One region of the Bradyrhizobium sp. G127 genome, then DNA from elsewhere that is predicted to be linked to it. Evidence: riboswitches for the same ligand, from Rfam matches in the RefSeq annotation. Region 1 holds a riboswitch; the other holds the start of a gene.
The links. Region 1 has a riboswitch for S-adenosylmethionine ahead of metX (homoserine O-acetyltransferase MetX). Riboswitches for the same ligand answer to the same signal wherever they lie in the genome.

Region 1 (16,196 bases):
TGGCGCGGTCGCTGCACAGGAAGAAGATCGCTTCGGCGAGTTCTTCCTCCAGACCGTAGCGGTTGAGTGGGATGGTATCGTGATAATCAGCGCGGATCGCCGGCGTGTGGACCGCTTTCGCCATCGCGGTGTCCACTGGACCGGGAGCCACCGCGTTGACGCGAATGCCGAGAGTTGCGAGTTCGACCGCAAACTGTTTGCTGAGATGGGCGAGCCCGGCCTTGCTGGTGCCGTAGGCGGTGCGCAGCGTCGAGGCGCGAAGCGCGGAAATAGACGTGATGTTGACAATCGCGCCGCCACCGGTCTCGCGCATCAGCGGCGCGGCGGCCTGCGTGCACAGAAACGGCCCGGTCAGATTCACGGCGAGCACGCGGTCCCAGTCGGCCTGTGTTGTTTCCAGCAGCGGTTTGAAGATCGCGATGCCGGCGTTGTTGACCAGCGCATCAAGGCGCCCGAAGTGCTGGACAGCCTGCTTGAACGCAGCATTGACCACATCGGCATCCGACACGTCGCATTGGATCGCCAGCGTGGTTTCCGGCGCGGCCAGGGTCTTGTACGTCTGCGCAAGAAGCTCGTTCTCGATGTCGAGCAGCACGACACGCCAGCCGTCGGCCAGAAATCGTTTCGCCGCCGCCAGCCCGATGCCCCGCGCCGCGCCCGTGACCAGTGCGACTTTCTGCTGTTCCATGGTCATGTCTCGTACCGTTTCTTGATTGGACCTGAATGCATCCGATATGGCATTGACCATTTTTCGCTCGCTGTCACAACAGTCACTTATGCCGCCCGTGCAGGCTGATTGCCGGGCCCCACACAATCGCCAAGAATGTTCAGGATACGTTTCGCCATGTCATCAAGCTTTGCCAAGAACGCGATCGTGCTGGGCCTTCTCTCCGCGATCGGTCCTTTCGCCATCGATATGTATCTGCCCGCGCTGCCGACAATCGCGGCGGATCTTCATGCGTCTACCGCCGCGACGCAGATGACATTGATGGTGTTCTTCGTGGCTTTCGGCGTCTGCCAGATCGCTTACGGACCGGTGTCGGACATGGTCGGCCGCAAGCCGCCGCTTTACTTCGGGATCGTGATCTTTGCGCTCGGAAGCATCGGCTGTGGGCTGGCGCCGAGCATCGCGTGGCTGATCTTTTTCCGCTTCGTGCAGGGTCTGGGCGCTGCCGCCGTGGCGGTGATTCCGCGCGCCGTGATCCGCGATCTGCACACCGGCGTCGATGCGACGCGGCTGATGGCGCTGGTGATGCTGGTGTTCAGCGTCTCGCCGATTCTTGCCCCGCTGACGGGCAGCGCATTGATCGTGCCGTTCGGCTGGCGCGCCGTGTTCGTAGCGGTCACCCTTGCCTCGGTCGTCTCGCTGCTGCTGGTTGCGTTTATGCTGCCGGAAACGCGGCCACCAGAAGAACGTGTCGAAGTCAGCGTCCGCAGCGTGCTCGACGGCTTCGGCGAACTTTTTCGCGACTGGCGTTTTCTGGGCTTGACGTTCATCGGGGGCTTCGGCATGGCGAGCTTCTTTGCATTCCTTGCCAGTTCGTCGTTCGTCTATATCGAGCATTTCGGTCTGACGCCGACGCAGTACAGCCTGGCGTTCTCCGTCAATGCCGTGGGCTTTATCGGCGCCTCGCAGTTCAGCGGTTTTCTCGCTGCGCGTTTCGGAATCGCGCGGGTTGTCTCGGTGGCGGTGACCTGTTACGCGGTCCTTTCGGTGGCGCTGTTCGCCGTCGTGGCCGCGGGGGTCGACAACCTCGCGGTGCTGATTGTGATGCTGTTCGTCGCCTTTGCATGGCTCGGTCTCGTCATTCCGTCGACCATGGTGCTCTCGCTGGAAGACCATGGTCCCATCGCCGGCATGGCGTCGGCGCTGGGCGGAACGCTGCAAATGGTGACAGGAGCAGTGATGATCGCGGTCGCCAGTTCGTTCTTCAACGGCACGTCGCTGCCGATGGTGGCGACCATTGCCGCCTGCGCGGTCGCGGCTTTCATCCTGACGCGGCTGACGCTCGGGTCGCGCAAGCCAATGACACAATTCGCGGAGTAATTCTCAATCCATCTTTCGCGACGCCAGCGCATCGGCAACCGCAGTGCGGATGTCTGCCACGGCAAACGGCTTGGTGACGACATCGTAGACGATTGCGTCCAATCCCGACGCCCGCTCGCGCTGATCGGCAAAGCCGGTCATCATGAGAACCGTCAGCCGCGGGAAGTCGCGGGCCACCGCCAGCGCCAGCGCGATACCGTCCATCACCGGCATTTTGATATCGGTAAGAAGAAGATCAAACGCACCTTCCTCCCGCGTCAGAATCTCCAGCGCCTCTGCGCCGTCTTCTGCGGTGACGATGTCGTGACCGTCCATAGCGATGGCGCGCGCCACCAGGAGGCGCATCGACTCTTCGTCGTCTGCGATCAAAACGCGCGGCATTCAGGTTCCTCCGGACGAAAGGTCCAGTTTGTGGAAGAATCTGACGGCAATTTCGCGGCCTTCCGGCGGCGGCGAGGCGAGCCGCGTCTTGAACCAGGCTTTTTCGCCGGGATTGAGCACCGGCTGCTCCAGCACGGCATTCCAGGCGTAGATGTCCTTGCCCTTGGCGTCGCGCACGATGAATCGCAGCCGGGGTATCTCCACCGCCTTGCGCGCAACGTCGACGAGCGCGCCTTCGATCAGCAGCACCGGCTTGTTGTTCACGGTTTCCGTGCTGATCCTGAGATCCTCGAAGACGAGGCCGCGCAGGTTCACGCCCATACCAGCCATTTTGAAGAAATCGGCGGTCTGCGGCATGGCGCGCACGACATCCGCGCGCCAGGCGATCAGGGCGAAGACGATGGCGCCGAGCGCGACGCAGGCTGTAGGCAGCGTCAACGCGCCGGGAAGGGCCCTGGCCCAGTTGGCGGGCTTCAGCAAAGGAGTTGCGGATCTGCCAAAGGACTTGCGGGGAAACCCGGGGAGATATTTGCCAAGGGACTGGTTCAGGCCTTTCAGCCGGGACGCCTTGGCGGGAGGGCTTTCTTCCGCGCCATCCTGCCGAGCCAGTGAAGACCAGTATGGATCGGCCTGGGCCACGGGCTGGGAAATCTCGGATTCCGGCCAGTCGGCGGAAATGGACGGGCTTTCCACGTGCGGGGCAAGATCATCCTGCCAATCGCTCGTCGGCTCGCTTGTGCGTCCGAAGCCATTGTCCTGACCGGATTGTTCCATTTCCTGCCGGGAGGCAGCTGCCGACACCAGTTCCTCCGGCATCGCCAGCCAGACTTCCTGACATCGGGCGCAACGGACCCGGCGTCCGGTCTCGGGAAAATTGGTCCGATCAACTGCATAGGATGTCGTACAATGAGGGCAGACAATGTGCATGGACGAATCGCCAGGGTGAACGCGTCTGGAAGCTATCCGGCGTCCGTTAACGAATCGGAAACCATAACGGCCGCACAAGCGTTTTGCGGCTATCTTTCCAAATGTTGTCCGCCGGCCGCGGTATTCGGGGCGGCGTCTTCATCGGTCCTGTCGAACGGAGCTGAGCTTGGTCCGGTTCGAAAATGTCGGTTTGCGGTACGGGCTCGGCCCGGAAATTTTGCGCGACCTGACCTTCCAGATTCCCGCCCGTTCGTTCCAGTTTCTCACCGGGCCGTCCGGCGCCGGCAAGACCTCACTTCTGAGGATGCTGTTCCTGTCGCTGCGCCCGACGCGGGGACTGGTCAATCTGTTCGGGCAGGACGTTTCGCTGCTCGACAAGGACGCGCGCGCCGATCTTCGCTCGCGGATCGGCATCGTGCTGCAGGACTTCCGGCTGCTCGATCACATGACGACGTATGAAAATGTCGCGCTGCCGTTCCGCGTCATGGGCCGAAGCGAATCCAGCTATCGCAAGGAGGTCATCGATCTTCTCAACTGGGTCGGTCTGGGCAAGCGGATGGACGCGTTGCCGCCGATCCTGTCGGGTGGTGAAAAGCAGCGCGCCGCGATTGCGCGCGCGGTCATCGCGCGGCCGCAACTGCTGCTGGCCGACGAGCCGACCGGCAACGTCGATCCGTCGCTGGCTCGGCGGCTGCTCAGCCTTTTCATTCAATTGAACAAGTCCGGTACCGCAGTGATTATAGCAACCCACGATATCGCGCTGATGGACCAGTACGAAGCGCGGCGCATGGTGCTGCATGAATCGCGGCTGCATATCTATGATTGAAGACCGCAAACTCATGATGGATCTCGGCGACAGCACGTCGGAAGTCGCGGCGAACGCGCGCAACCTGTCGCCGATCGTTCCGCGCGGATCGATTGCAGGCCGCGCGCTGATCGCGGTCGTGGCCATCATGACGTTTCTGGCGTCGATGACGACGGGCGCGGTGCTGCTGGTGCGTTCGTCCGCGGTTGAATGGCAATCCGATGTTTCCAGCGAACTGACCATCCAGTTGCGGCCCTCGCCGGGGCGCGACATCGAGCGCGACGTGCGCGCCGTGGTAGATACCGTGCGGGCGCAGCCGGGCATTCTGGAGGTGCGGCCCTTCACCAAGGACGAGTCGGCCAAGTTGCTGGAGCCCTGGCTCGGCACCGGCCTGTCGCTGAACGATCTGCCGGTGCCGCGCGTCGTCGTGGTGCGTGTCGCGCCGGGTTCTTTGCCCGATCTGGTGGCGCTGCGCCGCGCCGTGACCCAGGCCGCGCCTGCGGCCACCATCGACGATCATCGTGCCTGGATCGAGCGCATGCGGTCGATGACGGGGGCGATCGTGCTCGCCGGTACCGGCATTCTTATTCTCGTGATCGCGGCGACCATCATTTCGGTGTCCTTTGCCACGCGAGGCGCGATGGCGGCCAACCGGCCGATCGTCGAGGTGTTGCATTTCGTCGGCGCGCAGGATCGCTATATTGCCAACCGCTTTCTCCGCCATTTTCTGCGGCTCGGCCTCGAAGGCGGACTGATCGGCGGGCTGGCCGCGATGCTGACATTTGGCTTTTCCGAATCCATCGCAAGCTGGTTCTCAGGCACGCCGGTGGGCGATCAGTTCGCCGCCTTGCTGGGAACATTCGCGTTGCCTGCGTCCGGCTATCTTGTCTTGGGAGCGCAGACTCTCATGATTGCTGCCGTGACGGCATGGGCCTCGCGGCGGACGTTGTTTGCGACCCTTGAAGAGATCGATTAAAGCGCCTGTGGCGACCTGGTCTCGTGAAGAAAACGTGTCAGAACATGGTGTTGACGGAGTTTTGAGGCCATAGCCGTGCCGGATTTTGAGATAGAGTGAACAGAGCCGCGAGACTTGTAGGTCGCGCCTAAGCGAGTTGAGATTGCCCGAGACATTACGACATCGCGATGGACCACCGACGCATTGGCGCCTGCGCCGGCGCATCGCCATGCTTGTGGGTTTTGCCATCGTTCTCTTTGCCGGCCTGGGCTTCGTCGATTTTCTCTCGAAAGTGCCGCCGACCGAAGCCAAGCCGGCGCGCAATGCCGACGGCATCGTGGTTCTGACCGGCGGATCCTCGCGGGTCTCGGATGCGCTGGACCTGCTCTCGGCGGGCTATGGCCACCGGCTGCTGATTTCCGGCGTGCATCCCACCAACGGCTACACCGACATCCAGCGCTCGCTGCCGGACAGTCAGAGGCTGCTCGCCTGCTGCGTCGATCTGGACCGCTCCGCCGTCAACACCCGCAGCAACGCCACCGAAACACGCCGCTGGGTCGTCGAGCGCGGTTTTCGCTCCCTGATCGTGGTGACGTCAAACTATCATATGCCGCGCGCGATTGTTGAATTATCCCATGCGATGCCGGAGATCGAACTGGTTCCGTTCGCCGTGGTGGGGGACAAATGGCGCGAGGAGCCATGGTGGACGAGTGGCGCGGCGCTTCGGCTCCTGTTATCGGAATACGCCAAGTATCTTTTTGCGCAGACGCGGGTCGCTTTCGGCGGCGTGGGGCAGGGCGGTCTATCGGAAACCGGTTTGCCGCCGCCACCGCCTTCAAAGCCGGCGACCGCATCCGTCAACTAATAACTAGTGGTCCGATTTTGACATTCGCATCCCACATCAGCGGCGCTCTTTGTGAATGTCAGAATCAAAGAGCCACCAACAGCTATAATTGGCTAATGTCCTTTCGAATCCGACGTTCGCTTTGGAGGGGCTGCAAAATGAGGCGAACGTTGGATTCGGGACACTGGCGGGTCGATCGATGGTTTCGGTATTTCTGCGTTCGCTGCTCTACAATATCGTTTTCTATCTGAACCTCGTGTTCTGGGTGCTGCTCGGACTTCCGACCTATGTTATGCCGCGCTGGGGCATCGTGTGGATCGCGACGAACTGGGGCAAGACCAGCATCTGGTGGATGCGGATTATCTGCAACACCCGGGTCGAATATCGTGGGCTGGAAAAAATTCCGAAGGGGCCACTGATCGCCGCCTCGAAGCATCAGTCCGCGTGGGAAACCTTCGCGTTGCTGCAGTTCTTTGACGAGCCGCTTTACATCCTCAAGCGCGAACTGACCTGGCTTCCTTTCTTCGGCTGGTATCTGCTGAAGGCGGGCATGATCGGCGTTGATCGCAAGGCCGGCGGCAGATCACTGATCAATCTCACCAAACGTGCGAGCGCGGAGATCAAACGCGGCCGCCAGCTGCTGATTTTCCCGGAAGGCACGCGCAGGGCGGTCGGCGCGCCGCCCGACTACAAGAGCGGTGTCAGCCTGATCTATGGCGAAGCCGGTGTGCCGTGCATTCCCGTCGCGCTCAATTCCGGATTGTTCTGGCCGCGTCGGACCTTCCTTCGTTACCCCGGCACGCTGGTGATCGAATTTCTCGATCCGATCCCGCCGGGTCTCAAGCGTCACGAGTTCAACACGCGCATGCAGACGGCCATCGAGGATGCGACCAATCGTCTGGTGAAAGCCGGACGCGAGGAGCAGGTGAGGCTGATCGGATTTTCCGCGCCGGTCGTCGCTCAAGCCTGACTTTCGGTGTCTGGATCGGCGTGCCGATGCAATGCGGCTTCGCCGTGTAACAGTGCCGCGAGCCGGTGCAGGGGGGCATCGCGAATGCCCTGGGCTTCCAGCGCGGTCACCGTGGCGATGACATATTCATCATTCGGCCCGTAAGCGCCGTGGCCCTGACGCACGAGCCGCAACTGTTCCTCGATCGTCAGGCGACCAGCATACTGGTCGTGGCTGCGGTCGGCGACATAGGCCAGCGCGCTGACCCGCGCATCGCCCTTCAGCCAGACCGAACGCATCACCTCGCGATAAACGCCGGTGACCTGTTCGCGCTCGCGCAGGTAGGCCACCGTTTCCTGCCGCCGGACGGCCGCCACCCGGAACGCGACGCCCTGACAGGCGCCGCCGCGATCCAGCCCCAGCACCAGTCCCGGCTTTTCATATGTGCCGCGATGAACCATCGAGTAGATGCAGAGCGAACGATGTTCGCCGATCAGCCGCGCAGGCTTCTGCTCGATAAAGGTGAAACCCGGTTTCCAGATCAGCGATCCGTAACCGAAGACCCATAGATCGCCTTCGGGGAAGTCCGATTCGGCAAGGATTTTCGCGGCCATGATGTGCGCCTGTGCGGGAGACCACGCCTACCAGCCTGTTATCGCGTGTGCAACCTTATGGACATCAACGCGATTTGCACCAACATGGCATCTTTCAATTGCCCGATTCAGGTGATCTAGCTCCCGCCATGCAGACATCTTCCATCGTTCCCCGCCGCCGCCTCTGGCCGGTTTTCGTGATGCCCGGGCTCGTCCTTGTCGCTGCCGCGGCGTGGAGCGGATTCTGGTTCTACGCCGCGTCCCATGTGGATGAAAAATTCGACGAGTGGCGCACCCGTGAAGCGAAATCAGGCCGCGCCTATGAGTGTACCAGCCGTTCCGTCGCGGGCTTTCCGTTCCGCATGGAGGTGAACTGCCAGAATCCGGTGGTGACGCTGACCTCGCAAACCGCCGAGCAGGTGCAGCTCACCGCGCGGCTCAAGGATATTCTGGTGGTCGCCCAGGTTTACGATCCGACGAAGATCATCGCCGAATTCACTGGCCCTGCGACGGTTGCGAGCCGCGGCGAAACCCCGTCTTTCGTCGCCAATTGGACCACGTCCCGCGCCAGCGCCTCCGGCCTGCCGACACCGCAGCGCGTCTCGGTGGTGTTTGATGATCCGGCGCTGGATCGCATCAGCGGTGCGGTACAGACGCCGCTGTTGCGCGCAAAGCATCTTGAACTGCATACGCGGTTGCTAGAAGGCTCGCTGTCGAACAATCCCGTGGTGGAGACGGCATTGCAGATCAGCACCGGAAGCCTGCAAGGGCTGCACCCTGTTCTGGTCGAGCCGTTCGATGCCGACATCCGCGCGCTGTTGCGCGGGCTGAAGGATTTCGCCCCGAAACCCTGGCCGGAACGCTTCCGCGAAATCCAGGCAGCGGGCGGGCGCCTCGACTTCACGCAATCCCGCGTTCAGCAGGGCGACACCATCGCGGTCGCGGCGGGTTCGCTCGGTCTCACGCCGGGCGGTTATCTCGACGGCGAACTGACGATGACGGTCGCGGGGCTTGAGCGAATTGTGTCGCAGCTTGGCATCGACAAGCTGCTGATGGATGGCGTGCCGCAGTCGACGGTCGATCGCATCGCACCGGGCGTCAGCGCACAGGACGTCAACAAGGTGATCGGCGCACTCGACCGCATGATTCCGGGTCTCGGCAATGTCGCGCGCAAGAATGCCAATGCCGGCGTGGTCGCAGGCATCAATCTGCTCGGTCAGGCCTCCACGCTCGAAGGCAAGCCGGCGCGTGCGTTTCCCCTGAAGTTTACCGAGGGCGTGGTCTCTATCGGCCCGCTCAGGTTCGCGCAGACGCCGCCGCTGTTTTGAGTCGAGTGCCAGATTTTTTGATCGTCATTGCCGGGCTCGACCCGGCAATCCGTCTTTTCAAGAAAGTTTTTTGATACGCGGCTCAAGCCCGCGCATGACATTCTGAGTTTCTAGCCTGCTATGACTTCCCGTCAGGCTTCGGCAGGTTCGCGTGCTTGCGGCCGAAGTCGGGATCGGCGGTTTCCTGACCGAGATTGACGATGCCCCGCCGGATCGCGCGGGTACGCGTGAAGTGGTCGAACAGTGCCTCGCCGTCGCCGCGCCGGATCGCGCGGGTGAGCTTCGACAGGTCTTCCTGAAACGCGCCGAGCATCTCTAGCACCGCGTCTTTGTTGGCGAGAAATACGTCGCGCCACATGGTGGGATCGGAGGCTGCGATACGGGTGAAATCACGGAAGCCGCCGGCCGAGAACTTCAGCACTTCCGCTTGTGTCACGTCTTCCAGCTCGTCGGCGGTGCCGACGATGGTGTAGGCGATCAGATGCGGCAGGTGGCTCGTCACCGCGAGAACCAGATCATGATGATCCGCGCCCATGGTTTCCACATTGGCGCCGAGTGCTCGCCAGAATGTCGCGAGTTTTTCGACGGCGGCGGGGTCTGCCTCTGGCGGCGGCGTGAGAATGCACCAGCGGTTGATGAACAGTTCGGCGAAGCCTGAATCGGGACCGGAATGTTCGGTGCCCGCAACCGGATGTGCCGGAATGAAATGGACGGTCTTCGGCAAATACTGCGCCATCTCGCGCAGCACCAGGCCCTTGACCGAGCCGACATCGGAAACAATCGCGCCCGGCTTGAGATGCGGCGCAATTTCCTCCGCGACCGGCCCGCAGGCGCCGACCGGGATGCACAAGATAACGAGGTCGGCGTCTTTCACTGCCTCGATGTTTGTGTCCACCACGCGATCGACGATCCCGAGTTCCTGTACACGTGCGCGGGTCGCCGGCGAGCGCGCGGTGGCTACGATCTCGCCCGCAAGCCCCTGCGCTCGTGCCGCACGCGCAATCGAGCCGCCGATCAGACCGAAGCCGATCAGAGCAAGCCGCTTGAACAGCGCTTCGGTACTCACTTCCGCCCCATGAAGTCGGCGAGCGCGGCGACTACCAGGCGATTGGCCTCCTCGGTGCCGACGGTCATGCGCAATGCATGGGGCAGTTTGTAGTTTTTCAGCGCGCGCAGGATCAGGCCGCGCTTGGTGAGGAACGCATCGGCCTCATCCGCGGTCTTGCCCCTTTCCAGCGGGAAATGGATCAGGATAAAGTTCGCCGCACTCGGCGTCACCTCAAGGCCGAGCTTGCCGACTTCCTCGGTGAGCCATGTGCGCCACGTCTCATTATGGGCGCGGGACTTGTCCTGATGCGTGCTGTCTTCCAGAGACGCGATGGCCGCGTCCGACGCCGGCGTCGACACGTTGAACGGCCCGCGAATGCGGTTGACGGCATCGATGATGTTCTCCGGACCGTACATCCAGCCGACGCGTAGCGACGCGAGCCCGTGGATCTTTGAGAATGTGCGCGTCATCACCGTGTTGTCGGTGGTGGCGACCATCTCGAAACCGGCTTCGTAGTCGTTGCGCGTAACGTATTCCGAATAGGCTGCGTCGATCACCAGCAGCACGTGCGGCGGCAGGCCGGCGCGCAGCCGCTTGACCTCGTCGAACGGCACATAGGTGCCGGTCGGATTGTTCGGATTCGCGAGCCACACCATCTTGGTGCGCGGCGTCACTGCACCGAGGATCGCGTCCACGTCGGCGGTATAGTTTTTCTCCGGCGCGATCACATTGGTGGCGCCGTTCGACAGGGTCGCGATCGGATAAACGAGAAAACCGTGCGTGGTGTGGATCGCCTCGTCGCCGGGACCTAGATAGGTGTTTGCAAGGTAGTTCAGCAGTTCGTCCGAGCCCGCGCCGCAGATGATGCGGTCGGGATCGAGCCCGAAGGTGCGCCCGATGGTTTCGCGCAGCGCGCGCGAGGTGCCTTCTGGATAATCCTCCAGATGACCGGCGGCGGCCTTGTAGGCTTCGATGGCCTTCGGCGACGGTCCGAGCGGGGTCTCGTTCGCCGAGAGCTTGAACACGCGTCCGCTCAATCCCGCGCCGCTCTTGCCCGGCGTATAGGGCGCAATATCGAGAATGCCTGGCTTCGGCACGGGACGTGACATCGACTGAACTCCAGAAAGAAAAAGGCTCAAGCCTTGGATTGCGGCACCGTATAACGCGTTGCATGGCTCCCGACGAGAGCCGATGAGCGCACGGAAGCCCCCGCCGCGACCAGCGAGGCGGTGATTTTGTCGCGTCCTTCCGATCCGGGAACCGAGATCAGCAGCGCCGCGCCGTCCGAGGTCGTGTCGGGCACGGCGATGATTTCCGAGAACGGCGACAATGCACGCGCGACGCCAGCGTTCCAGCCGGAGACGCGGATACTCCACATCTCGACTTCGGTGACCATGGCGTCTTCTGCCACCCGGGACACGACGAACACCGGCAGCGCCGCCGGATGATCGGCGCGCTCGACGAACGGCAGCCGCGCGATGATCTTCGGCGCATTGGCCGACTCCAGCGCGAGCCACCACGGCGAGCGGCTGCCGGCTGCGGCTATCAGTGCGAGGTCGCCCTTGGATTTTGCCACCGCTTCGACAGCAGCCTCGGCATTGAAATGCGCGATGAACGGAACGGTGAAGCCGAAATGAAACCGCGCGGAATCCCGCATCGCGGATTCGCCGGACGACAGATCGGCGTGGACCGAGAACGGCGCCTGGACATAGGTGAACGTCGCGATGATGACGCGCCAGATGCTCTCGACCGTATCGAGCGGCAGAATGCCGCGATGGCGCTGCACCAGCCGGCGCATCATGTCGGCCTCGCGCGCGGGCCGGAATGCGGAGCCGACTTCCTGCGTCTTCTTCACCGAGATCAGGCGGTCGATAATATCGCCGCGCTGCATCAACAGGCCATGCACCTGCTCATCGATGGAATCGATTTCGCGGCGAAGATCCTGCAACGATGGTGGCGACTTGGTCATCTCTAAAAACCTTCAGGGCGGACAGCTCGGCGGATCCCGCCACGCCGCGCAGGAATGGTGGATGCTGCCCGGCTGGCAGGGCTTGATTAGGTAACACGGTGGCTGAAAGCAAAGAAAACATTGAGGGGTTGGGCTCGGGGCGACAGCCGGGACGGCGCGCGGTCCGGGATGCGTCTTGACGAAAAGGCCCTCTGGGATTAATAGCTTAAGTCATTCCGTGGTCATTTGAGCCGGCCGGCTTGCAGCCACGTTAAACAACTCGCTAAACAGGCCGGGGACATAAGTGATCCCGGCCGAACCTCGTTTCAGGCCGGGTTTTTTGTGGCCTGATTTCCGATGTTGGTCCGGGAGACCTTCTGAGGAGGCCAGTAACACGATGGTTAACGTCAAACCGTTGAAGAGTGGCGCAGTATCCGGTGGCGAGCGCGCGCATGAGGCCGACCACCCGTCCTCGCTGGTGGCGCCGTTCGGCGCCGACAAGCCGCTGCGGCTGGATTGCGGCGTCGATCTTGCGCCATTCCAGATCGCCTATCAGGCCTACGGTCAGCTCAACGATGATCGCTCCAACGCCATCCTGATCTGCCATGCGCTGACCGGGGATCAGCATGTCGCAAACGTGCATCCGGTCACCGGCAAGCGTGGATGGTGGGAAACGCTGGTCGGCCCCGGCAAGCCGATCGATACCGACCGGTATTTCGTTATCTGCGCGAATGTGATCGGCGGCTGCATGGGCAGCACCGGTCCGGCCTCGACAAATCCTGCGACCGGAAAACTGTGGGGGCTGGATTTCCCCGTCATCACGATTCCGGACATGGTGCGCGCGCAGGCGATGCTGATCGATCATCTCGGCATCGAGAAACTGTTCGCCGTTGTCGGCGGGTCGATGGGGGGCATGCAGGCGCTGCAATGGGCGGCGGCCTATCCCGAGCGCGTGTTCTCCACACTGGCGGTGGCATGCAGCACGCGGCACTCCGCGCAGAACATCGCATTCCATGAACTCGGACGTCAGGCGGTGATGGCCGATCCGGATTGGCGCGGCGGGCGCTACTTCGAGGAAGGCACGCATCCGCGCCGCGGTCTCGGTGTCGCGCGCATGGCCGCGCATATCACCTATCTGTCCGACGCCGCGCTCCATCGCAAGTTCGGGCGGCGCTTGCAGGATCGTGAATTGCCGACGTTCTCGTTCGATGCCGACTTCGAGGTGGAAAGCTATCTGCGCCATCAGGGTTCGTCGTTCGTGGAACGCTTCGACGCCAACAGCTATCTCTATCTCACCCGTGCGATGGATTACTTCGACGTCGCCGCCGATCACAACGGTGTGCTGGCGGAAGCCTATCGCGGCACGCGCACGCGCTTTTGCGTGGTGTCGTTCACCAGCGACTGGCTGTTCCCGACCTCGGAGTCGCGTGCCGTTGTGCATGCGCTGAATGCCTCCAGCGCACGCGTGTCGTTCGCGGAGATCGAGACCGACAGGGGCCACGATGCATTTCTGCTCGATGTCCCCGAGTTCATCGAGATTTCCCGCGCCTTCCTGGAATCGGCCGCGTCCGCGCACGGCCTGACCTCGGCGAGCCGCTAAAATGGCTATTCAGGATCAGGCGTTTCGTCCGACTGCGGTTCTTCCCGTGACTGAGAACGGCTACCGCGGAGACCACCTGCTAGTCGCGCAGATGGTAGAGCCCGGCTCGAAGGTGCTCGATGTCGGCTGCGGCGAGGGCGATCTGCTGCAGCTTCTGGAAACGCGCGGCGTCGATGGCCGCGGCATCGAACTGTCGCGTGAGGGTGTCAACCGCTGCGTCGCCAAAGGTCTTGCGGTGGTGCAGGGCGACGCCGACACCGATCTCGTCAACTATCCCGATGATGCATTCGATTACGTGATCCTGTCGCAAACGTTGCAGGCGACGCGCCAGCCGCGCGTGGTACTGGAGAATCTGCTGCGGATCGGGCGGCGCGCCATTGTCTCGTTCCCGAATTTCGGCCACTGGAAAATGCGGTTGCAGCTTCTGGTGAAGGGCCAGATGCCGCGCACCGACAATTTGCCGGCCACGTGGTACGACACCCCGAACATTCACTTCTGCACCATCAAGGATTTCGTGCAGCTCTGCGACGAAATCAACGTCAAGATGGAACGCGCGGTCGCGCTCGATCTTTATGGCCGTCCGTTGCGTCTCAACGCACCGTGGTGGTTTTGGAACATGTTCGGCGAGCAGGGGGTTTTCCTGCTCACGCGGCGCGATTAAGATTAGCGGCCAGAATAGGGCGCTTCTTGCACTATTTTCGCCATCGTATGTTCATGTCTGCCGCATGCGATGCATGGCAGTTGTGACGGCCGGGGTCGTTTTTTCGCCATATCCAGCCTTGTTGTACGCCTCATGAATATCGCTCCGTTCGGGATCGGTGGGAATTGGGGGTGTAATGAGGACCATGGATGATTGTAACTAATGCGTTTCGTCGGCCTGTCGGGCTCACTGCTGTTGCATTGTGCTCGCTGGCAATTGTCGCAGTCGCGACACCGGCTTCGGCGAGGCCTCATCACGGTGCAAGCCGCCACGCGCACGCACATCACACCAAGCATCACGCCAGCAAGCACTATGGACATCGGCATCGCCTCCACGCGCGGCGTGGGCGATTCGCTGCGGCCGCATCGGCTGAAGCATCAACGTCACAGGGCTTTGGCGGTTTCGGCGGATCGAACCTTGTCGCCGAGGCGCGGCGTTATATCGGCGGCAATCCGACCGGCCGCGGCAGCCTGTGGTGCGCGCGTTTCATGAACATGGTTCTCGAACGCTCGGGCCACAAAGGCACCGGCTCGGACATGGCGCGTTCATTCGCGAATTACGGTCAGCGTATTTCCGGCCCGCAGGTCGGGGCCATTGCGGTGATGTCACGCGGCCGTCGCGGCGGTCACGTCGGTATCGTCAGCGGCATCGACGCCAAGGGCAATCCGATCGTCATCTCGGGTAATCACGGCCGTCGCGTTGCCGAGGCGGCCTATTCGCGCGGGCGGATTTACGCCTACGTCATGCCGGCGAGCTGATCTCGCCTAGCCGATAATCTCGATGCGATCACCGGGGGCGATGCTGCCTCCGGTGACCACTTCTGCATAGACGCCGCAGAAATCGTGACCGAAGTGACGCATCAGCGTCCTCGGAATTTCCATGTCCCGTTCGGCCGTGACTGGATCGACATTGGTCGCCGCGCACCGCACGATCTCATCCACGACCTTCAGCCGTGCGTGACCGATCTTGAGCTCCTTGCCGGGAAATCCGCGCTCGGACCATGCCTCCCAACCCGTGACGTACAGGTTGCCGCGAAAGCGCAACGGATTGACCGGGCGCCCGATGATGCCTTCGAGGGACGCCACGCTGGCGAGGTTGATGATCGAGATCACCGGCGCCGCGAGGTCGGAAAAGCTGTATCCCGGCGATGACAGGACTTTTGGTGGTCCGCGCAACTCGTCCGCGAAATTTTCCGCGAAGTACGCCTCGATAGCCGCGCGGCCTTCCTCGGTGGCGAGATTGCCGGCCGCGACGGTCTTGCCGCCGTCGTCGATGCTGAGAACCTGGCTCGCGTCGTCGAAACGCGTGCGGAGCGCGGCGAGCCGCTCGTTCTTCATCAGCATCAGAAAATTGATCTTCGGGAAAAACTTCGGCGCGGCCGGGTCGAACCCGATCGGACCGTTTTCGATGGCGTAGCTCCGGTCGCCCAACACGGTCTTGCCGGGCTGGAGGGCTGCCTGGGTCAGGACTTCGGGCGAGAGCCCCTTGATGGGATAGCGGTAGAGTTCTGTGATGGCTGCAATGGTCATGGGTTTTTGTAAGGGTCTCGCGGTGGGATCACCAGACGTTTAAATTGTTCAAACGCTGCCTCTTCCGTAAGCATTCCGGAGTTCCCACATCAGGCGCAGGCTGGTGCAACGCCGGTCACCGCTCCGGGTTGAGGAATGTCAACGTCGGCGGCGGAAACCCATTGAAGATGCCAGTTTCCGTGCTTTCGGGGCGGAACGGCAGGCTGAGGGAAACCGAATGAATATTGAGAAATACACCGACCGCGTGAAGGGATTCATCCAGTCGGCACAGACGCTGGCCGTACGTGAAGGCCATCAGCAATTCACGCCGCTGCATATCCTCAAAGTGCTGCTCGACGACAGCGAGGGTCTGGCGGGCGGTCTGATCGACCGTTCCGGCGGCAATTCGCGCGCGATCCTGAAAGCCACCGAGGATGCGCTGGGCAAGATGCCGAAGGTCTCTGGCGGCGGAGCAGGGCAGGTCTATCTTGCGCCCGCGACCGCGCGCGCCTTCGATGCCGCCGAACAGGCGGCCGACAAGGCGGGCGACAGTTTCGTCACCG
Region 2 (16,196 bases), 270 kb from region 1:
TCCGCACCGCCAAGCCGCACAAGATTCTTGATCCGGCCTACGGGCCGCTGATCGCAGTGAAGCTCAACATCCTGACGCGCAAGACGCTCGGGGGCTTCGAGACCGACCTCGACTCGCGCGTGTTCGGCAACGACGGGCAGATCATTCCCGGACTGTACGCCGTCGGCGAAGCCGCGGGTTTCGGCGGCGGTGGCGTGCACGGCTACCGCGCGCTTGAAGGAACGTTCCTCGGCGGCTGCCTGTTCTCGGGGCGCAACGCCGGCCGCGCCGCAGCCAAGGCAGTGCTGTAGTGCGACCGCCTCGCTGACAGGGACTCTCAGGTCGCGTGTGTCAGAAGCCGATCCAGTAGGCATCGACCTCGCGCACGCGATTGCCCCAGTCGAACTCTTTCTCGGTGCCGAAAGACGGCGCCTTCGCCAGTTCCTCGTCGGTCATCAAGGTCAGAAGCTCATAGGCTTCGATGGCCGGATTGTACTTCATGCTCGTCCATGGAAGCGGGCGATAATCCTCGCCGACCCCGAGAAAGCCGCCGAAGCACAGTACGGCGTAAGCAACGTTGCCGGTGGTTTTGTCGATCATCAGCCGCTTGATGGCGCCGATTTTCCTGCCATCGGCGTTGAAGACCCGGGTTCCCTCCACCCGATCGCTGGCGACAAGACGATGAGGTTTCAGATTGATTGTGTCCGCATGCATGTAAGCCTCCTGTGGGTGAGGAGCCAGGCAGAGCAAATATCGAAACGCCGCCGCGCCCGGCAGCACCATCAGCACTCGCAGAATATACTACAAATCGCGGACCTCAGACAGCACCGATGAATTTCGCCGCATTGCGGCCGTCAGATTTTTCCGGCGAGGTACTGGTCGCGCAGCACGAATTTCTGGATCTTGCCGGAGGCCGTCTGCGGGAATTGCGCGACGAAGCGCCAGATGCGCGGAACCTTGTAGGACGCCAGCCGCTCGCGGCAAAACGCCGTCAATGCGGCTTCATCGGCTGTGGCCTTGGTCTGAACGAAGGCCACGACGATCTCGCCCCATTCGCGATCCGGCACCCCGATCACAGCTACGGTAGCGACAGCCGGATGCGTGAACAGCACATCCTCGACCTCGCGCGGGTAGATGTTCTCACCGCCACGAATGATGAGATCCTTGAGCCGGCCCTGCACCCGGCAATAGCCGTACTTGTCCATGCTGCCGAGGTCACCGGTATGCAGCCAGCCGTCCGCGTCGATGGCGCCAGCGGTCGCGCCGGGATTGTCGAAATAATCTCTCATGACGCCGTAGCCGCGCGCGCAGATTTCACCGATTGTCTCCAGCGGAGACGTATCGCCGCTTTGTGGATCGACGATACGGACTTCGGTTTGTGGCATCGGGCGGCCCACCGTCGCGATCCAGTCGGGATGCGGATCATCCGGCAGCGTATGCGTGAGATAGGGCGAGGACTCGGTCTGGCCGAAGCCGATCGCCACTTTCAGACCCGGCACCAGTTGCGCCGCTCGGCGCACCAGTTCGGGCGGCACTGGTGCGCCGCCCATCAGCGCCAGACGCCATGATGCAACATCGCGTTGCGGCAGGCTCGGATCGTCCAGCATCCGGATCACCATGGTCGGCACGCCGAGCATGATGGTGCCGCGTTCTTCCTCGCACAGTTGAATCATCAGTTCGGGATCGAAGCCCGGCGGCATCACGTGAGTGCCGCCGGTCTGCAATGCGCCGAGGGTGACGAGCCCGCAACCGGCGGTGTGAAACATCGGCATCGGATTGATCCAGACATCGTCGGCCCCCGCGCCGACGGTGCGCGCGAAGAAGCGGCCGTTGTTGCCAAGGCCGCGATGGGTCAGCCGCGCGCCTTTAGGGAATCCGGTGGTACCCGATGTGTATTGAATCTGCGCAATGTCGTCCGGACCGACGGCAGGCAATGCCGCATCCGATGCGGATTGCAGGAACTCGCTCCATGACGACAGCGGGATCACCTCGCGCAAGCGCGGCAACTCCGAACGGACCCGCTCGACCACCGCGACAAGATCGCGATCGCGATAATGCGGTTGCACGAAAATGCCGACGGCCTGCGATTGCTTGAGCACGAACGCCAGTTCGTTGGCGAGATAGGCCGGATTCGCTGTCACCAGCGTGACGCCAGCCAAGGCCGCGCCGAATTCAACGAGCGCCCATTCCGGACAGTTGGCGGCCCAGACCGCGACATGCTCGCCGGGAGCGAAGCGTGCCGCGATGGCGCGTGCGACTTGCTCGGATTCCGCAAGCAGGGATGCAAAAGTCCAGCGGCGCCGCTTCGTCCGATCGGGAAGACCCTCGACCAGCGCGGTGCGATCCGGCCAGATTGCGGCCGCCGCACGGAGCGCATCGCCAATGGAGCGTTCAAGTACCGGCTCCGAGCGATCCGGCGGATAATGCGACAAGGCAAGTTCACCTGCCAAGGCAGCCATGTTCACTCCCTGTGAATGCCGTCATTGCAGCACTTTTGTTACTCCTATTCGTATGGTACGAAACAGACTATGTCAACGCATACCAAAGCCAAGCTGCTGCCCGTGGCCGTCCGCCTGAGCCCCACGTCGTATCTGGTGCTCGGTCTGATCGGACTGCGTGGCGCCTCGACGCCCTACGACCTCAAGCGCGCCGTCAGCCGTTCGGTCAGCTATTTCTGGCCATTTCCCCATTCTCAGCTTTACGGCGAGCCGGAGCGGCTGGCCGAAGCGGGATTGCTCTCATGCAAGAGCGAGAACGGCGGCCGCCATCGCAAGGTCTATACCCTGACGAAGGCGGGCCGGAGCGCATTGCAGGGCTGGGTGAAATCACCGCCCGGCGAAATTTTCGAAATGCGGGACATTGCGGTGCTGCAATTGTTCTTCAGCGAATTCATGAGCGAGGACGATCTCGTCACCCTCGCTCTCAATCAGGGCCGCCTCTATCGCGAACGCCTTGCGACCTATCAGGGTATCGCGAGCACCGCGGGGGAAACTCACATCAAGCAACGCCGCATGGCGTCGGTGCATCTCGGCATTCGCATGATGAAAGCCTGCATCGATTTCTGGGACGAGGTTGCGAAGAACCCGCCGGCGCCCTGATCAATCCACTTTGCGGATTTGCTCCGGCGTCAACGCGGGCGAACCCTTGCCCGCCTGTTCGACGTTCCGGATCAGCGCAACGATGCGGGCGGAGAGCGGCGCATTCAGCCCGTGGCGCTTGGCAAGCCCGACAATAAGGCCTTGAAGATGATCGATCTCGGTGCGGCGTCCGCGCTGCAGATCCTCCCACATCGAGGAACGCGCTTTCGGATCGATCTTCACCATCGACGCCGCAATCCTTTGGAACAGAAAATCCGGCAGCCTCAGGATGAATGGCGTGAACGACGCGGGCAGTGGCGTTGTTGAAACTGGATCGATGCCCTCCGCGTTGATCACACGCAGCGCTTCCCGCCACTGATCCGCAAACAGAACGCGCCAGGGCCGCTGCGACAGTTGCTCCCGTAACGGCAGATCGGACAAGGCGACCAGCGCATTGTTCAGATTGACCAGCAGCTTGCCCCATTGCACGCCGGCGATGTCGTCCACCGCGCGAAAAGCAAGCTCCGGCTGCGAGAGCCACTTCGCGGTATTGGCTTCGTCTCTCTCCAGCAGAATGTCGCCTGAGGTGGCGCGATGAAAGTGACCGCCGCCCATCGAGACCACATTGAACGGCACCATGCCCGCAAGCACATCGTGATCCGGCAGCGCTTCGCGCAGCACCGCCACATTGCCGATGCCGTTCTGCAAACTGACAATCACGGCATCCTTCGCAGCGTGTCGTGCGATCAGGTCGGCGATCTCCGCGGTATCATCGCTCTTGACGGTGACCAGAATGATCCCAGCATCGGCCAGGATCGCCGAATCGTCGGACAGCGTGATTTCCGCAAGGGTCAGGCGATGTTCGAGACCTTCAAAACTGGTGATCGTCAATCCATTCCGCTTGATCTCATCGATCACCCGCAGCCGCGCCAGCAGCGAGACCTGATGACCGCCGGCGCGCAACATGCCGCCGACGAAGCAGCCGATGCTGCCTGCCCCTGCCACGCAGATGGTTTTCGAAGACGCCATACCCTGTCCGCTCCACGACAAACTGGAGCGTCGCCTAAACCTTGCGAAATGGCAACGCGTGGCCAGCAAGCTTGCGCAGGCCAGGCTCGCGCCGTTCCAGCCACCAGCCATACTGCTTGGGCCAGGAATCGAACGTGCCGTCACCGATCTCCCCCTTGGTGTCGCTCAGGGCGAGTTCGGCATGGAGCGGCCAATTCGGATCGAACAACGCTTCGCGCCCGACGGCCACAAGGTCGGTCTTGCCTTCGGCAACGATGTCCTCCGCCTGCTGCGGATGCAGGATCAGACCGACAGCCATGGTGGTCACCTTGGTCTCATTGCGGATCTGCTCGGCGAACGGTACCTGAAAGCCGTAGCCGCGCGGGATGCGCGCCGCGGTTGCCGATCCCATCAAGCCGCCGGACGAGCAGTCGATCACGTCCGCGCCCCGCGTGCTGGCCTCATTCACGAAAGCGACAGAGTCGGAAATATCGATGCCGCCGTCGATGCCATCGACCGATGAAATGCGGACGAACAGTGGCCGGTCCTTGGGCCATGCGGCGCGCACGGTTTCAACGATCTCCAGCGGAAACTTCATCCGTCCGGCGCGGTCGCCGCCATAGGCGTCGTTGCGCTTGTTGGACAGCGGCGACAGGAATTCGTGCAGCAGGTAGCCGTGGGCACAATGCAGTTCGAGCAGCTCGAACTGCGCATCCACTGCGCGCAGTGTGGCCAGGCGAAAATCCTCACACAGCTGCTTCAGTTCTGGCACGGTCAGTTCGTGCGGCATCAGCCAGCCGTCGTCCATGGGAATGGCGCTGGGCGCGACGATGGTCCACGGCTTGTCGCCGCGCGCCACATCCTCCGCGGTCAGCGCGGCGTTGCCGTACCACGGCCGCTGCATGCTGGCCTTGCGTCCGGCATGGGCCAACTGGATTGCAGGCACCGAACCATTGGCGCGAAGGAAATTCGCGATGCGCTTCAGCGGCGCGATCTGAGCGTCATTCCACAGGCCGAGGTCGCCGTGGGTGATGCGCCCCTCTGGATTAACCGCGGTCGCCTCCGTCATCACGATTCCGGCACCGCCCTGCGCGAACTTGCCGAGGTGAACCAGATGCCAGTCGTTCGCCAGACCGTCGTCGGCCGAATACTGGCACATCGGTGAAATCACGATGCGGTTCTTCGACGTGACGCCACGTAGCACAATCGGCGTGAACAATCGGGGCTGCGACATCAGACCTCTTTAGATTGATGCGGGGATAATCCGGGAAAAACTGGAGCGGGCGAAGGGAATCGAACCCTCGTATGCAGCTTGGGAAGCTGCCGTTCTACCATTGAACTACGCCCGCGCAGACCTGACCTTAGCCATACCCGGCGCGCAGCCGCAAGGTGGTTCCGACCGCAGAATTCGGGTGGCAGGCGACGTTGAAAAGAGCAAGATTCTCCAAGTTCGGCTTATGAGGTTGTGAGAGCTTGGGGCGCAGAATGACAGCCGGTCTTGCATTGTTCGACACCGACATCGGGCGTTGCGGCATCGCGTGGGGCGACCACGGCCTGCTGGGCGTGCAGTTGCCCGAAGCCACCGAAGCCCGGACGCTGTCGCGTCTCGCGCAGAAGGCCCCCGGGGCACGGGAAGTCGCCATGCCGGACCATGTCCGGCAGGCCTGCGACGCCATGGCCGAACTGCTGCGCGGCGCGGCCAGGGATCTGACGTTCGTCGCGGTCGATATGGAGCAGGTGCCAGCATTTAACCGCAGCGTCTACGACATTGCCCGCACCATCGCGCCCGGCGAAACGCTGACCTACGGCGACATCGCCACGCGGCTCGGCGACAAGCTGCTGTCCCGCGCGGTCGGCAAGGCGCTGGGCGAAAACCCGTTCCCCATCGTCATCCCCTGCCACCGGGTGCTGGCCGCGAACGGCAAGACCGGTGGCTTTTCCGCAAATGGCGGCGTCGCCACCAAATTCCGGATGCTCGCCATCGAGCGAGCCCGGATCGCGAGCCACGCATCTGAGGACGCCCCGATGCTATTCGATCCCGGCCTGTCGATTGCTCCGCAACGGCGGCGGCGATAGACTTCGATCATGCAGATCAAGCCGTTGCTTAAGAGCGAAGCGCTCTCCGTGATCGCATACCGGTGCTCGATGGGGCCGGACGACAAGCCGTTCCTTGAGCAACACGCGTGTCATTCGCTGTCTTACGTCCGCAAGGGCAGCTTCGGCTACGACACCCGTGGGCGCGTTCACGAGCTGGTAGCCGGATCGGTGATGGTTGGCCACGCCGGCGACGAATACACCTGCTCCCATGACCACCATATCTGCGGCGACGAATGTCTGTCGTTCCAGCTTTCGCCCGCGTTTGCCGACGGCATGGGCCTGCGCAGGGATGCTCTGCGCATCGGCTGTGCACCGCCGCTGCCTGGACTGATGGTCTACGGCGAACTGGCGGAAGCCGCCGGGCGCGGCGATAGCGACATCGGGATCGACGAAGCCGCAATGCTGTTCGTGAACCGCTTCATCGAAACGACATCGGACAAAACAACGAAGAGACAAGATGTCACCGTGCGCGACCGCCGCCGCGCCGTCGAAAGCGCGCTGTGGATCGATGCCCATGCCGACAGCGAGATCGATCTCGACATCACCGCGAAGACAGCTGGCGTCAGTTCGTTTCATTTCCTGCGACTTTTCTCCAGCGTGCTGGGCGTGACGCCGCACCAATATCTGGTCCGCTCGCGGTTGCGCCATGCCGCTCGGCTCCTTGCCGACGATGCGCGATCGATCACCTCGATTGCCTTGGACGTGGGATTCGGCGACCTGTCAAATTTCGTGCGGACATTTCATCGCGCGGCAGGCGTCTCTCCGCGAGGCTTCCGCAATGCCGCGCGCGGCGACCGCAAGATTCTCCAAGAACAGTTGTCGGCAGCCTCACTAGGATGATCTCCATACTCTCAAGGAGATCATCATGTACGATCATATCGGACTGAAAGTCAGAGACCTCGACGCCAGCGTGCGATTCTATACAGCGGCGCTTGCGCCCCTCGGCCATGTGCTGTGTTCGCGCGACGACACCGGCGCGGGATTGGGGCCGAAGGATGCACCGGCGCTGTGGCTGCATCTGTCGAAAGTGCCGGAAGGCGCCGGCGCACATGTTGCGTTCCGCGCCAACGATCACGATGCCATCAAGGCATTTCACGCAGCCGGCCTCAAGGCTGGTGGCCGCGACAATGGCGGCGCGGGACCGCGCAAGGATTACAGTCCGACTTATTATGCCGCCTTCCTGATCGATCCGGACGGCAACAACGTCGAAGCCGTTTGCATCTGACGCGCGACAAACGAAATCGCGCCACAGATCAGCACGCAAATCGCCGAAGTTGTTATCGAAGTGAAGCGCACGCGCGGTGTTTGAGTTCGCCGAACGTGCTGCTTTCATTTTGAGCAAGCGACGAAATGAACAACCGCGCCCGATCTCCCGTTCAGGACGGCAAAATCGCTTGGAACAAAATGCGATGCCAACACATCGCTCGCATTTATTGAGCAAATTTGAATCACTCTCGCGGCTTTAACCTTACCAAACCTTACAAGTGGACGGTTCAACAATTCCACATTTGCGGCCGTGCCCTGACGCTAAGACTTTCGCCTCTGGGGAAACGGAGATGATTCATGCAGAACTTGAAACCGGCGGAATTGGATACGATCGCGACGTTCGGTCAGCGCAAGGTCGCACCACGCGTCTGTATCGTTGACGAAAAGCGGCATATCCGTACGTTCCTGAACGAAGCTCTCGAAGAACTCGGCTTCATCGCCTGCGAATGCGCGACAGCCGGCGAGCTTCCGATGCTGCTCGATCTGCAATTGCCGGATCTTGTCGTGCTCGGAATGCCGCGTGATGGCACCGAAACGGGACATATTCTGAAAACTCTCGTCAGGCGGCAGTTCCACGGCAAGGTTCTGCTGATCGGCCCGCGGGATTCGATTATCGTGAACGCGGTGCGGCAACTTGGAGAGGAATTTGGAATCCAGATGCTGCCGCCGCTTGCCACCCCGTTCAGCGCGGACGGCCTGCGCGCCAGCGTCGCCATGCTGCTTCCGGCGAAGGCGCCGCCGAGTCCTCCTGTCGATGTGGCGGAAGCGCTCAAAGCTGACTGGCTCGAGCTGTGGTATCAGCAGAAGATCGATGCACATACGCTCGCGCCGCGCGGTGCGGAAGCGCTGATCCGCCTGCGCCATCCGGCATGGGGCGTGGTGCCTCCCGCATCTTTTATTCCCGACGAAAAGGATCCGCAATTCAAGGGACTGTCGGAGTTCGTGATCAGCCGCGCGCTTGAGGACTGGCACTATTTCGTCGGCCAGTATGGCCCCGTCGACATCTCCATCAATCTGCCGATCGGCTTTCTCAAGGACCCCGCATCCGTCAGAGGGCTGTGCCGGCAGATTCCGGATCATCCGGCTTTCGGAGGGTTGATCGTCGAGATCAAGAGCAGCGACATCATCCAGAATCTCGATCTCGCTATCGACGTCGCCAAGCGCATGCGATTCCACAACATCGCCATCTCGATCGACGATGTCGGCACCGACTGGCCGTCATTTGCAGAACTGTCGAGTTTTCCATTCACCGAGATCAAGATCGACCGGGAATACATCACCGGCTGCGCCGACAACCGGCTACAGCAGACGGTTTGCCGCAGCATTCTCGAACTTGCAGACCATTATGGCGTTCGCACCGTCGCCAAGGGTGTGGAAACCCGATCGGATCTCGTCGCCACCCATGAAATGGGATTTGATCTTGTGCAGGGCTATCTGTTCGGAAAGCCGGCCAACGCAAAAAAATTCGCCCGCGCCACACTGGCTCGCCCGGTCACGGCGCATGCTTGACCGCCCCGCTCACGCTGCAGCGGCTGGTATGCCTCGCGGCCCCCAGTTGGTGAAGCGCACCGCCGCGGCGGCAAGACCGCCGAGCAAGATCATCGAGGCCGCCGCCAGCCAGAAGAAATGCGTACCGGTGGCGCCTTGCGCCATCAGCCACCAGCCGCCCACCACGACGAAGGCCAGCCTCGCCGTCTGCGCCAGTACAGGCCCCAGCACTTTCGCGGCGCCCTGCGAGGAGAAGTAGAGCGAGATCGAAAGGCCGACAAACGCAAAGAAGGGCGCGGCGGTCGAAAGATACTGCCGGCTCGCGGCGCGGACAGCGGCGTTGTCGGTAAAAAGATTGACCCAGATATCCGGAAAGACCGCGAAGAAGCCGCCGAATACGCCGACCATCGCGAACGAGACGCCTCCCGCAGTCCATGCGATGCGTCGCGCCCGCGCAATACGTCCGGCGCCGATCGCCATGCCGATCATCGGCACCGACGCAATACCGACGGCGAACGCCAGCGACGTCAACATGAACTCGAGCCGCGCGCCAATACCGTAACCCGCCAGCACTTCGGTGCCGAAATTCGCCAGCAAGTGCGTGAAGATCGTCACCGTCAGGACGACTTGTAGCGGCGAGAAGCAGGCCACCGCCCCGACCTTCAGGATGTCGTAGAACATGGCGCGCTGAAACCGGAAGCCTTTGAACTTCAGTTTCACGCGGCTGCGGCCGGACAGCAGATACCACCCCATGATGATGACGCCGATCGAGAACGCGATCAGCGTGCCGGCAGCGACGCCGCGCATGCCGAATTGCGGCACCGGCCCGAAGCCCAGGCCGAGAACGCCTCCGAGCAAAACCTGAAACAGCGCGGAATTGAGAATGATCGCCGATGGCAGCCGCATGTTGCCGGTGCCGCGGATCAGCGCTGCCAGTGTGTTCATGATCCAGGGGATGACCGCGCCGGCAAAGAATATCTGCGAATAGCCGATGGCCTCGCTCAGCACGCGGCCCTGTCCGCCGAGGGTCGCCAGCAGGAACGGTCCGAACACCAGCATCAGGGTCATGAACACCAGCCCGAAGCACAGGCCGATCATCAGCGCGTGGAGCGCCAAGGTGGATGCGCGCGCAGTGTCGTTGGCGCCCAATGCGCGCGCAATCGCCGAGGCGACACCCCCGCCCATCGCGCCACCGGACATGGTCATCATCAGGATCACAAGCGGAAACACCAGCGCCATCGCCGCCAGCGGCTCCACGCCGAGGCGGCCGATATACGATGTCTCTGCAATGGCGACGCAGGTGCCTGCGGTCAGCGCGACGACATTGGGCGCCGCCAGTTTCAGCAGCGTCGACAGGATGGGACCATCGAGCAGCGGATTCCTGATCGGATCTTTGGCCGGCGGCTGCGGCGGCTTCTGGTCCGCCTGCACCACAGGAATTTCGGCAACTCCGAGTTCGGACATTCGCTCCCCCGGGCGGCTATGCTCTTGTGTGAGAGCGCGCCGCCCCGTTAAAAATCCATAACAGCAAACCTTCGCGCCACAAGGCATGTACCGCGCATGGCGCCTATCCAGCCCAAAAAGCTGCGGTTTACGCAGAAGCCAGCAGATCCCCGGCTTCGGTCATTGTCAGTGGCCGGTCGCCCAGCAGCCGGTCAGCAATCGCATCGCCACGCCCGTCCGACAGAACGGCAAACGGATCTTGCGCCGTGAGGCGATGATCGACCACAAGTCGCGACAACAACAGCCGGCGAGCATCACCGCGCATGGCATGGATGCGGCTGCCTTCCCACGCAAAGGTGACGGCGCTGGCGACGTGATACAGCGCGCTGGTGGCACGGCGGGCCTCGGCCTCATTCTCGGATTTGGCCGCAACATCGCGCGCAAAGCCGATGGCCTTGTCGGTCAGGCCGTGAAGACGATCGCGCCAGCGTTGCGGAACACCCGCGACATCATCGATCCGTGCATGCAGGTCGGCGCCCAGCGCGGCCTCCGCGCCGTGGCGACCGACTGCGCGCTTCAACGTGTCGAGCGCGACGATGTTGCCGGTGCCTTCCCAGATCGACCCGAGATGCGCGTCGCGCAGCAGTCTCGGTGTGGCAAACTCCTCGACATAACCGATGCCGCCGCGCATCTCGAGCGCGTCGCCGCAGACCTTGCGCGCATCCCGCGTTGCGCGATATTTCAGCGTCGGTGTCAACACGCGCAGCAGCGCCGCCGCGTCCTGACTCCCGGCCTCGGCGCGATCCAGCGCGTCCGCTGTGACGAAACTCATCGACACCGCCTGTTCGGTCGCCAGCATGATCTTCATCAGTTGCCGCCGCGCCAGCGGCATATCAACGATGCGACGGCCGAACACCACGCGGTTGCTCGCCACCGTGTTCGCATCGTGATGCGCACGGCGCATCAGCGCCGCCGATTTGACGCCGTTGGACAGCCGCGACCAGTTCACCATCTCGGCCATCTGCACAAAGCCGCGATCGAGCCGCCCCACGGCGTAGGCGATCGCGCCTTCCAGTTTGATCTCGCCCGACGCCATGGAACGGGTACCGAGTTTGTCCTTGAGACGCACGATGCGATAGTGATTGGGCGATCCATCGTCGAGCCGCCGCGGCATCAGGAACAACCCCACACCCTGCGTGCCACCGACCGCACCCTCCGGCCGCGCCAGCAACATCACGACTTCCGCATCCGCATTGGAGCAGAACCATTTCTCGCCATGCAGCCGCCAGTGATGGCCTTCCTGGACGGCTCTGGTAGTCAGCTTGCCGACATCGGAACCGCCCTCTTTTTCCGTCATGAACTGCCCGCCCTGTGTGAGCTTCGCCATGTCGGTCTGCGTCAGGCCATCCAGATATTTTGCCTTCAATGTCTCGTCGCCGAAACGCGACAACAGCCGTGCTGCGCCATCGGTGACGTTGATCGGACAACCAAGCCCGAACTCCGCCTGATTAAACAGAAACGTGAAGGCATGCTTGGCTACCGCCGGATAGGTATCGGCCCAGCCGAGAATGCCCTTGCGATGCGACATCGCGTGGATTCCGAATTCACCATAGGCCGCGCGTTCAAGCTCGCGATACGCGGGATGATATTCGATCCATTGCCGGTCGTTGCCGAAACGATCCCGCTGATGCAGTACCGGCCCGTGCCTGTCGGCAAGACGCGCGCAATCATCGAGATGACCGCCGGCCAGCGCACCGAGCCGATCGAGATGCGGCTCGATATGTTGAAACAGCGCAGCGGGAAGATGGACGCGCAGCAGGTCGGCGAGGATTGGATCGGCGCGATAGAAATTCATGCCCGACGTATCGGGTGCGATCAGGCCGAACTCAGATGTCAGCGCGGAAGCAGGCGCGCCCAGAGGCTTCGCTGCAGCGGTCATGGCGTTCTCCCGAACGGTCCTTGTTTTCAGGAATGATCCGGCATTTGGTGCGCAACGGCAAGCGGCCCCGAGGACTCCGATGGCATGGGAGACCAGTGCCGCGTGAAGATATAATCCGCAGAGCGAAATGAACTCTAAAACCTGGCGCGAAAGTGCTCAGGTACGAAAGTGCTTCGACAGCTTGAGGCCCTGGCCCTGATAGTTCGATGCAATCTTCTGACCATACAGCGCGGCGGGACGCGACAGCATCTTTTCATAAACCAGACGTCCGACAATCTGGCCGTGTTCGAGAATGAACGGCACTTCACGCGAGCGCACTTCCAGCACTGCGCGCGAGCCCTGCCCGCCCGCGCCGGCATAGCCAAAGCCGGGATCGAAGAAGCCCGCATAGTGAACGCGGAATTCGCCCACCAGCGGATCGAACGGCACCATCTCCGCTGCGAAGTCCGGCGGCACCTGCACCGCTTCTTTTGAGGCCAGAATATAGAACTCGCCGGGATCGAGGATCAGGCTGCGGTCCGGTCGCGCCCGGATCGGCTCCCAGAACTCGCCGACCGTATATCCGGAACGGCGATCGACATCGACCACGCCGGTATGACGCTTGGCACGATAGCCGACAAATCCGTCGGAGCCTTCGCCGCTGAGATCAACGCTGAGCGCCACGCCACCGGCGAGATCGGCCTCGTCGCTGTCCACCAGCCGCTCGGCCGCATGCAACGCTTGCAGTTCATCGGCATTGAGCAGCGGATGTCCGGTGCGGAAACGGATCTGCGACAGCCTCGATCCTTCACGCAGCAGCACAGGAAATGTCTTGGGACTGATCTCGGCATAGAGCGGGCCGTGATAGCCAGGCGCGATCATATCGAAGCGGCGTGTGCCGTCGGCGATTACGCGGGTAAACACGTCGAGCCGCCCGGTGGAGCTTTTCGGATTTGCCGCAGCCTGAATCGAAGGCGGCAGCGCGAGACTTTCCAGCAGCGGCACGATGTAAACGCAGTTGGTTTCCAGAACTGCGCCATCGGACAGATCGATCTCGTGCAGCTTCAGTTCGTCGATACGCTGCGCCACCGTGATGTCCGGTCCCGGCAGGAAACTGGCGCGCACCCGGAATGCCACCTCGCCAAGACGCAGATCGAGGCTGGCCGGCTGGATCTGGCTCTCGACGAAAGGATATTCCGGAAGGATCAGGCCGGCGTCGGCCATCGCCGCGATCATGCGGTCGGGCAAAATTCCAGTCGCGCCGGGGGGCAGAGTGAAAGGCACGTGGGTGTCCTCGGTCGCCGGCTAATCCAGCAAAATGTGCATTTTACCGGTTATCCGATGGGGCGCTTGACGGAAAGACCATGCGGGATTAAGCCTACCACTTATCCCGTGGTCATTTGAGCCGGCCGGCTTGCAGCCACGTTAAATAACTCGCTAAACAGGCCGGGGACAGTGTGATCCCGGCTTGTGGAAATATTTTCCAGGCCGGTTTTTTGTGACCATCGCGAGGTGGTCACGATGGAGTGCACATGTCCGAGATCAAAACACCTGCGGCCAAGCCGCCATCTTCCACCCGCAACTATCGCCCCGAAACCCGCCTCGTGCATTCCGGCACGCTGCGCTCGCAATATGGCGAAACCTCCGAAGCACTGTTCCTGACGCAGGGGTTTGTCTACGACACCGCCGAGCAATGCGAAGCCCGCTTTACCGGCGCCGATCCCGGCTTTCTCTATTCACGATTTTCCAATCCGACGGTCGCGATGTTCGAACAGCGGATGGTCGAACTCGAAGGCGCGGAAGCTGCCCGCGCCACGGCCACCGGCATGGCCGCTGTCACCACCGCGATCCTCGCGCCGCTTAAATTCGGTGATCACGTTGTCGCGGCCAAGGCGCTGTTCGGCTCGTGCCGTTATGTCGTGGAAGATCTGCTGCCGCGCTACGGAATTGAATCCACGCTGGTTGATGGCCATGACCTCGACCAGTGGCAGAAGGCGATGCGGCCAAACACCAAGTCGTGCTTCCTCGAAAGCCCGACCAATCCGACCCTCGACGTGGTCGACATCGCAGCCGTGGCCGAGATCGCCCATCGCGGCGGCGCGCGCCTGATCGTGGACAACGTGTTCGCGACGCCGATCTGGCAGAGCCCGCTCGCGCTCGGCGCGGATGTCGTGGTCTATTCGGCGACCAAGCACATCGACGGTCAGGGCCGCTGTCTCGGCGGCATCATCCTCTCGTCGGAAGCCTTCATTCAGGAACACATCCATACGTTCCTGCGCCAGACCGGACCCGCGATGTCGCCGTTCAACGCCTGGGTGCTGCTGAAAGGACTTGAGACACTGAGCATTCGGGTCAAGGCGCAGACCGAAACCGCCGGCGCGATCGCCGATGTTCTCGCGAAGCACCCCAAGATATCGCGGCTGATCTATCCGGGCCGCGCCGATCATCCGCAGGCCGCCATCGTGAAGAAACAGATGCGCGCCGGATCGACGCTGATCGGTTTTGAGATCAAGGGCGGCAAGGCCGCGGCCTTCCGCACGCTGAATGCGTTGAAGCTTGCGCGGATTTCCAACAACCTCGGCGATTCCAAGAGCATCGTCACGCACCCGGCGACCACGACGCATCAGCGCCTGACGCCGGAGGCGCGCGCCGAACTCGGCATCAGTGAAGGCTTCATCCGCTTCTCGGCAGGGCTCGAGCATCAGGACGATCTGATCGAGGATCTGACGGCGGCGCTTGAGAAGGCGTGAGGTTTTCTTGCCTCACCCTGAGGAGCCGGAGCGAAGCGAAGGCCTCGAAGAGCGACGGCGTCTCGCCTTCCACTCCGTCATCTTTCGAGGCTCGCAAGAGATCGCGTCTCAGGATGACGATATCGCCGCTCACATCGGCCGGTAGGTCATGACGTTGCCCGGCACGTCGACGCCTGCCTTTACCTGACCGACCGACTTGATGATGGTGTCGCCGAGCAACTGGGCGAAACAGGCATAGCCCCAGTCGTTCATATGCAGGCCGTCACCGATCACAAACTTCTCGAATGGCATTTTCTCGTCCTCATGCCATTGCCGCATGACTTCGAAGCGAGGGAACAGCGCCACGTTCTTGAGCTTCGCGACCTCACCGATCAGCTTCACCATCTTGCTGGCGTTTTCGGTCTTCGAGGCGACGGCGGGCACATACTGCGGATCGATCAGCACAACGTCGATGCCGCGGGCCTGAAGGCGCGCGATGCCGTCCTCCACCAGCGCAGCCGTCGCTGCGACATCGCTGACGCTTCCCTTGACCACCGTGTTGGTGCCGAGCTGCCAGATCACGAGATCAGGATCGGCGGCGAGCACGGCGGCGTCGAACCGCTTCATCATCTCGGGTGCATCCTGCCCGCCCATGCCGCGATTGATGATGCTGATGTCGGCGGTCGGAAACTTGCGGCGCAACTGGTCCGCGAGGCGGTTCGGATAGGTATAGGCCGGCGACGACGTGCCGTAGCCGACCGTGGTCGACGATCCAAACGCGACGATAGTGACCGGCTCGCCCGCCGCGATCCGCCGCGCGACGCGCGGCAGCGAACCTGGAACATCCTTGATCCCCTTGGCGGGCAGGCACGGCACGCGGGTGAGAATGTCTCCCGCCGCACTGGCCGCGCTCTTGGCGGCTTCAATGGCTTTGGTGGCAAGCCCCTTTTGCGCAGGCACGTCGGATTTTGCCGCTGCAGCGGGGGGCACGGCCTGTGCGACGGCGGGGCGCGCGGACGGCCATCCGCACAGTGTTGCCGCGGCCATGACGGCAACCGCAAAACGACAATCAAAACGCATCAACGTTGAATCCTGAACTCCGCTGGATTGAGACGCGACGCCTCGACGATCAGCGCCGAAAGTGAGCGGCCGATACAATCGTGAACGCGCTTTGCCATTCCATATCCATGC

Region 2: linked by a shared signal. The riboswitch ahead of LVY71_RS20245 (O-succinylhomoserine sulfhydrylase) and the one ahead of metX (homoserine O-acetyltransferase MetX) in region 1 are both predicted to bind S-adenosylmethionine.

The regions. Positions count from the first base shown of each region.
Region 1 is NZ_JAKFGN010000003.1:404,613-420,808, forward strand. It holds gene LVY71_RS21540 (SDR family NAD(P)-dependent oxidoreductase) at 1-694, opposite strand, end outside; gene LVY71_RS21545 (multidrug effflux MFS transporter) at 845-2,047, shown strand; gene LVY71_RS21550 (response regulator) at 2,051-2,428, opposite strand; gene LVY71_RS21555 (zinc-ribbon domain-containing protein) at 2,429-3,355, opposite strand; gene ftsE (cell division ATP-binding protein FtsE) at 3,522-4,181, shown strand; gene LVY71_RS21565 (cell division protein FtsX) at 4,174-5,136, shown strand; gene LVY71_RS21570 (YdcF family protein) at 5,345-5,980, shown strand; gene LVY71_RS21575 (lysophospholipid acyltransferase family protein) at 6,159-6,929, shown strand; gene LVY71_RS21580 (gamma-glutamylcyclotransferase) at 6,920-7,522, opposite strand; gene LVY71_RS21585 (DUF2125 domain-containing protein) at 7,702-8,829, shown strand; gene LVY71_RS21590 (prephenate/arogenate dehydrogenase family protein) at 8,948-9,895, opposite strand; gene hisC (histidinol-phosphate transaminase) at 9,892-10,986, opposite strand; gene LVY71_RS21600 (chorismate mutase) at 11,013-11,846, opposite strand; SAM riboswitch at 12,054-12,133, shown strand; gene metX (homoserine O-acetyltransferase MetX) at 12,223-13,425, shown strand; gene metW (methionine biosynthesis protein MetW) at 13,427-14,086, shown strand; gene LVY71_RS21615 (TIGR02594 family protein) at 14,275-14,883, shown strand; gene LVY71_RS21620 (MOSC domain-containing protein) at 14,890-15,654, opposite strand; gene clpB (ATP-dependent chaperone ClpB) at 15,872-16,196, shown strand, end outside.
Region 2 is NZ_JAKFGN010000003.1:137,493-153,688, reverse strand. It holds gene LVY71_RS20315 (FAD-binding dehydrogenase) at 1-290, shown strand, start outside; gene LVY71_RS20310 (PRC-barrel domain-containing protein) at 331-693, opposite strand; gene LVY71_RS20305 (AMP-binding protein) at 834-2,438, opposite strand; gene LVY71_RS20300 (PadR family transcriptional regulator) at 2,508-3,077, shown strand; gene LVY71_RS20295 (2-dehydropantoate 2-reductase) at 3,078-4,085, opposite strand; gene LVY71_RS20290 (NADH:flavin oxidoreductase/NADH oxidase) at 4,120-5,298, opposite strand; tRNA gene LVY71_RS20285 (tRNA-Gly) at 5,340-5,413, opposite strand; gene LVY71_RS20280 (methylated-DNA--[protein]-cysteine S-methyltransferase) at 5,550-6,140, shown strand; gene LVY71_RS20275 (helix-turn-helix transcriptional regulator) at 6,150-7,001, shown strand; gene LVY71_RS20270 (VOC family protein) at 7,027-7,386, shown strand; gene LVY71_RS20265 (EAL domain-containing response regulator) at 7,725-8,936, shown strand; gene LVY71_RS20260 (MATE family efflux transporter) at 8,946-10,379, opposite strand; gene LVY71_RS20255 (acyl-CoA dehydrogenase family protein) at 10,507-12,297, opposite strand; gene LVY71_RS20250 (2'-deoxycytidine 5'-triphosphate deaminase) at 12,454-13,560, opposite strand; SAM riboswitch at 13,659-13,738, shown strand; gene LVY71_RS20245 (O-succinylhomoserine sulfhydrylase) at 13,809-15,026, shown strand; gene LVY71_RS20240 (SGNH/GDSL hydrolase family protein) at 15,156-16,052, opposite strand; gene LVY71_RS20235 (SGNH/GDSL hydrolase family protein) at 16,085-16,196, opposite strand, start outside.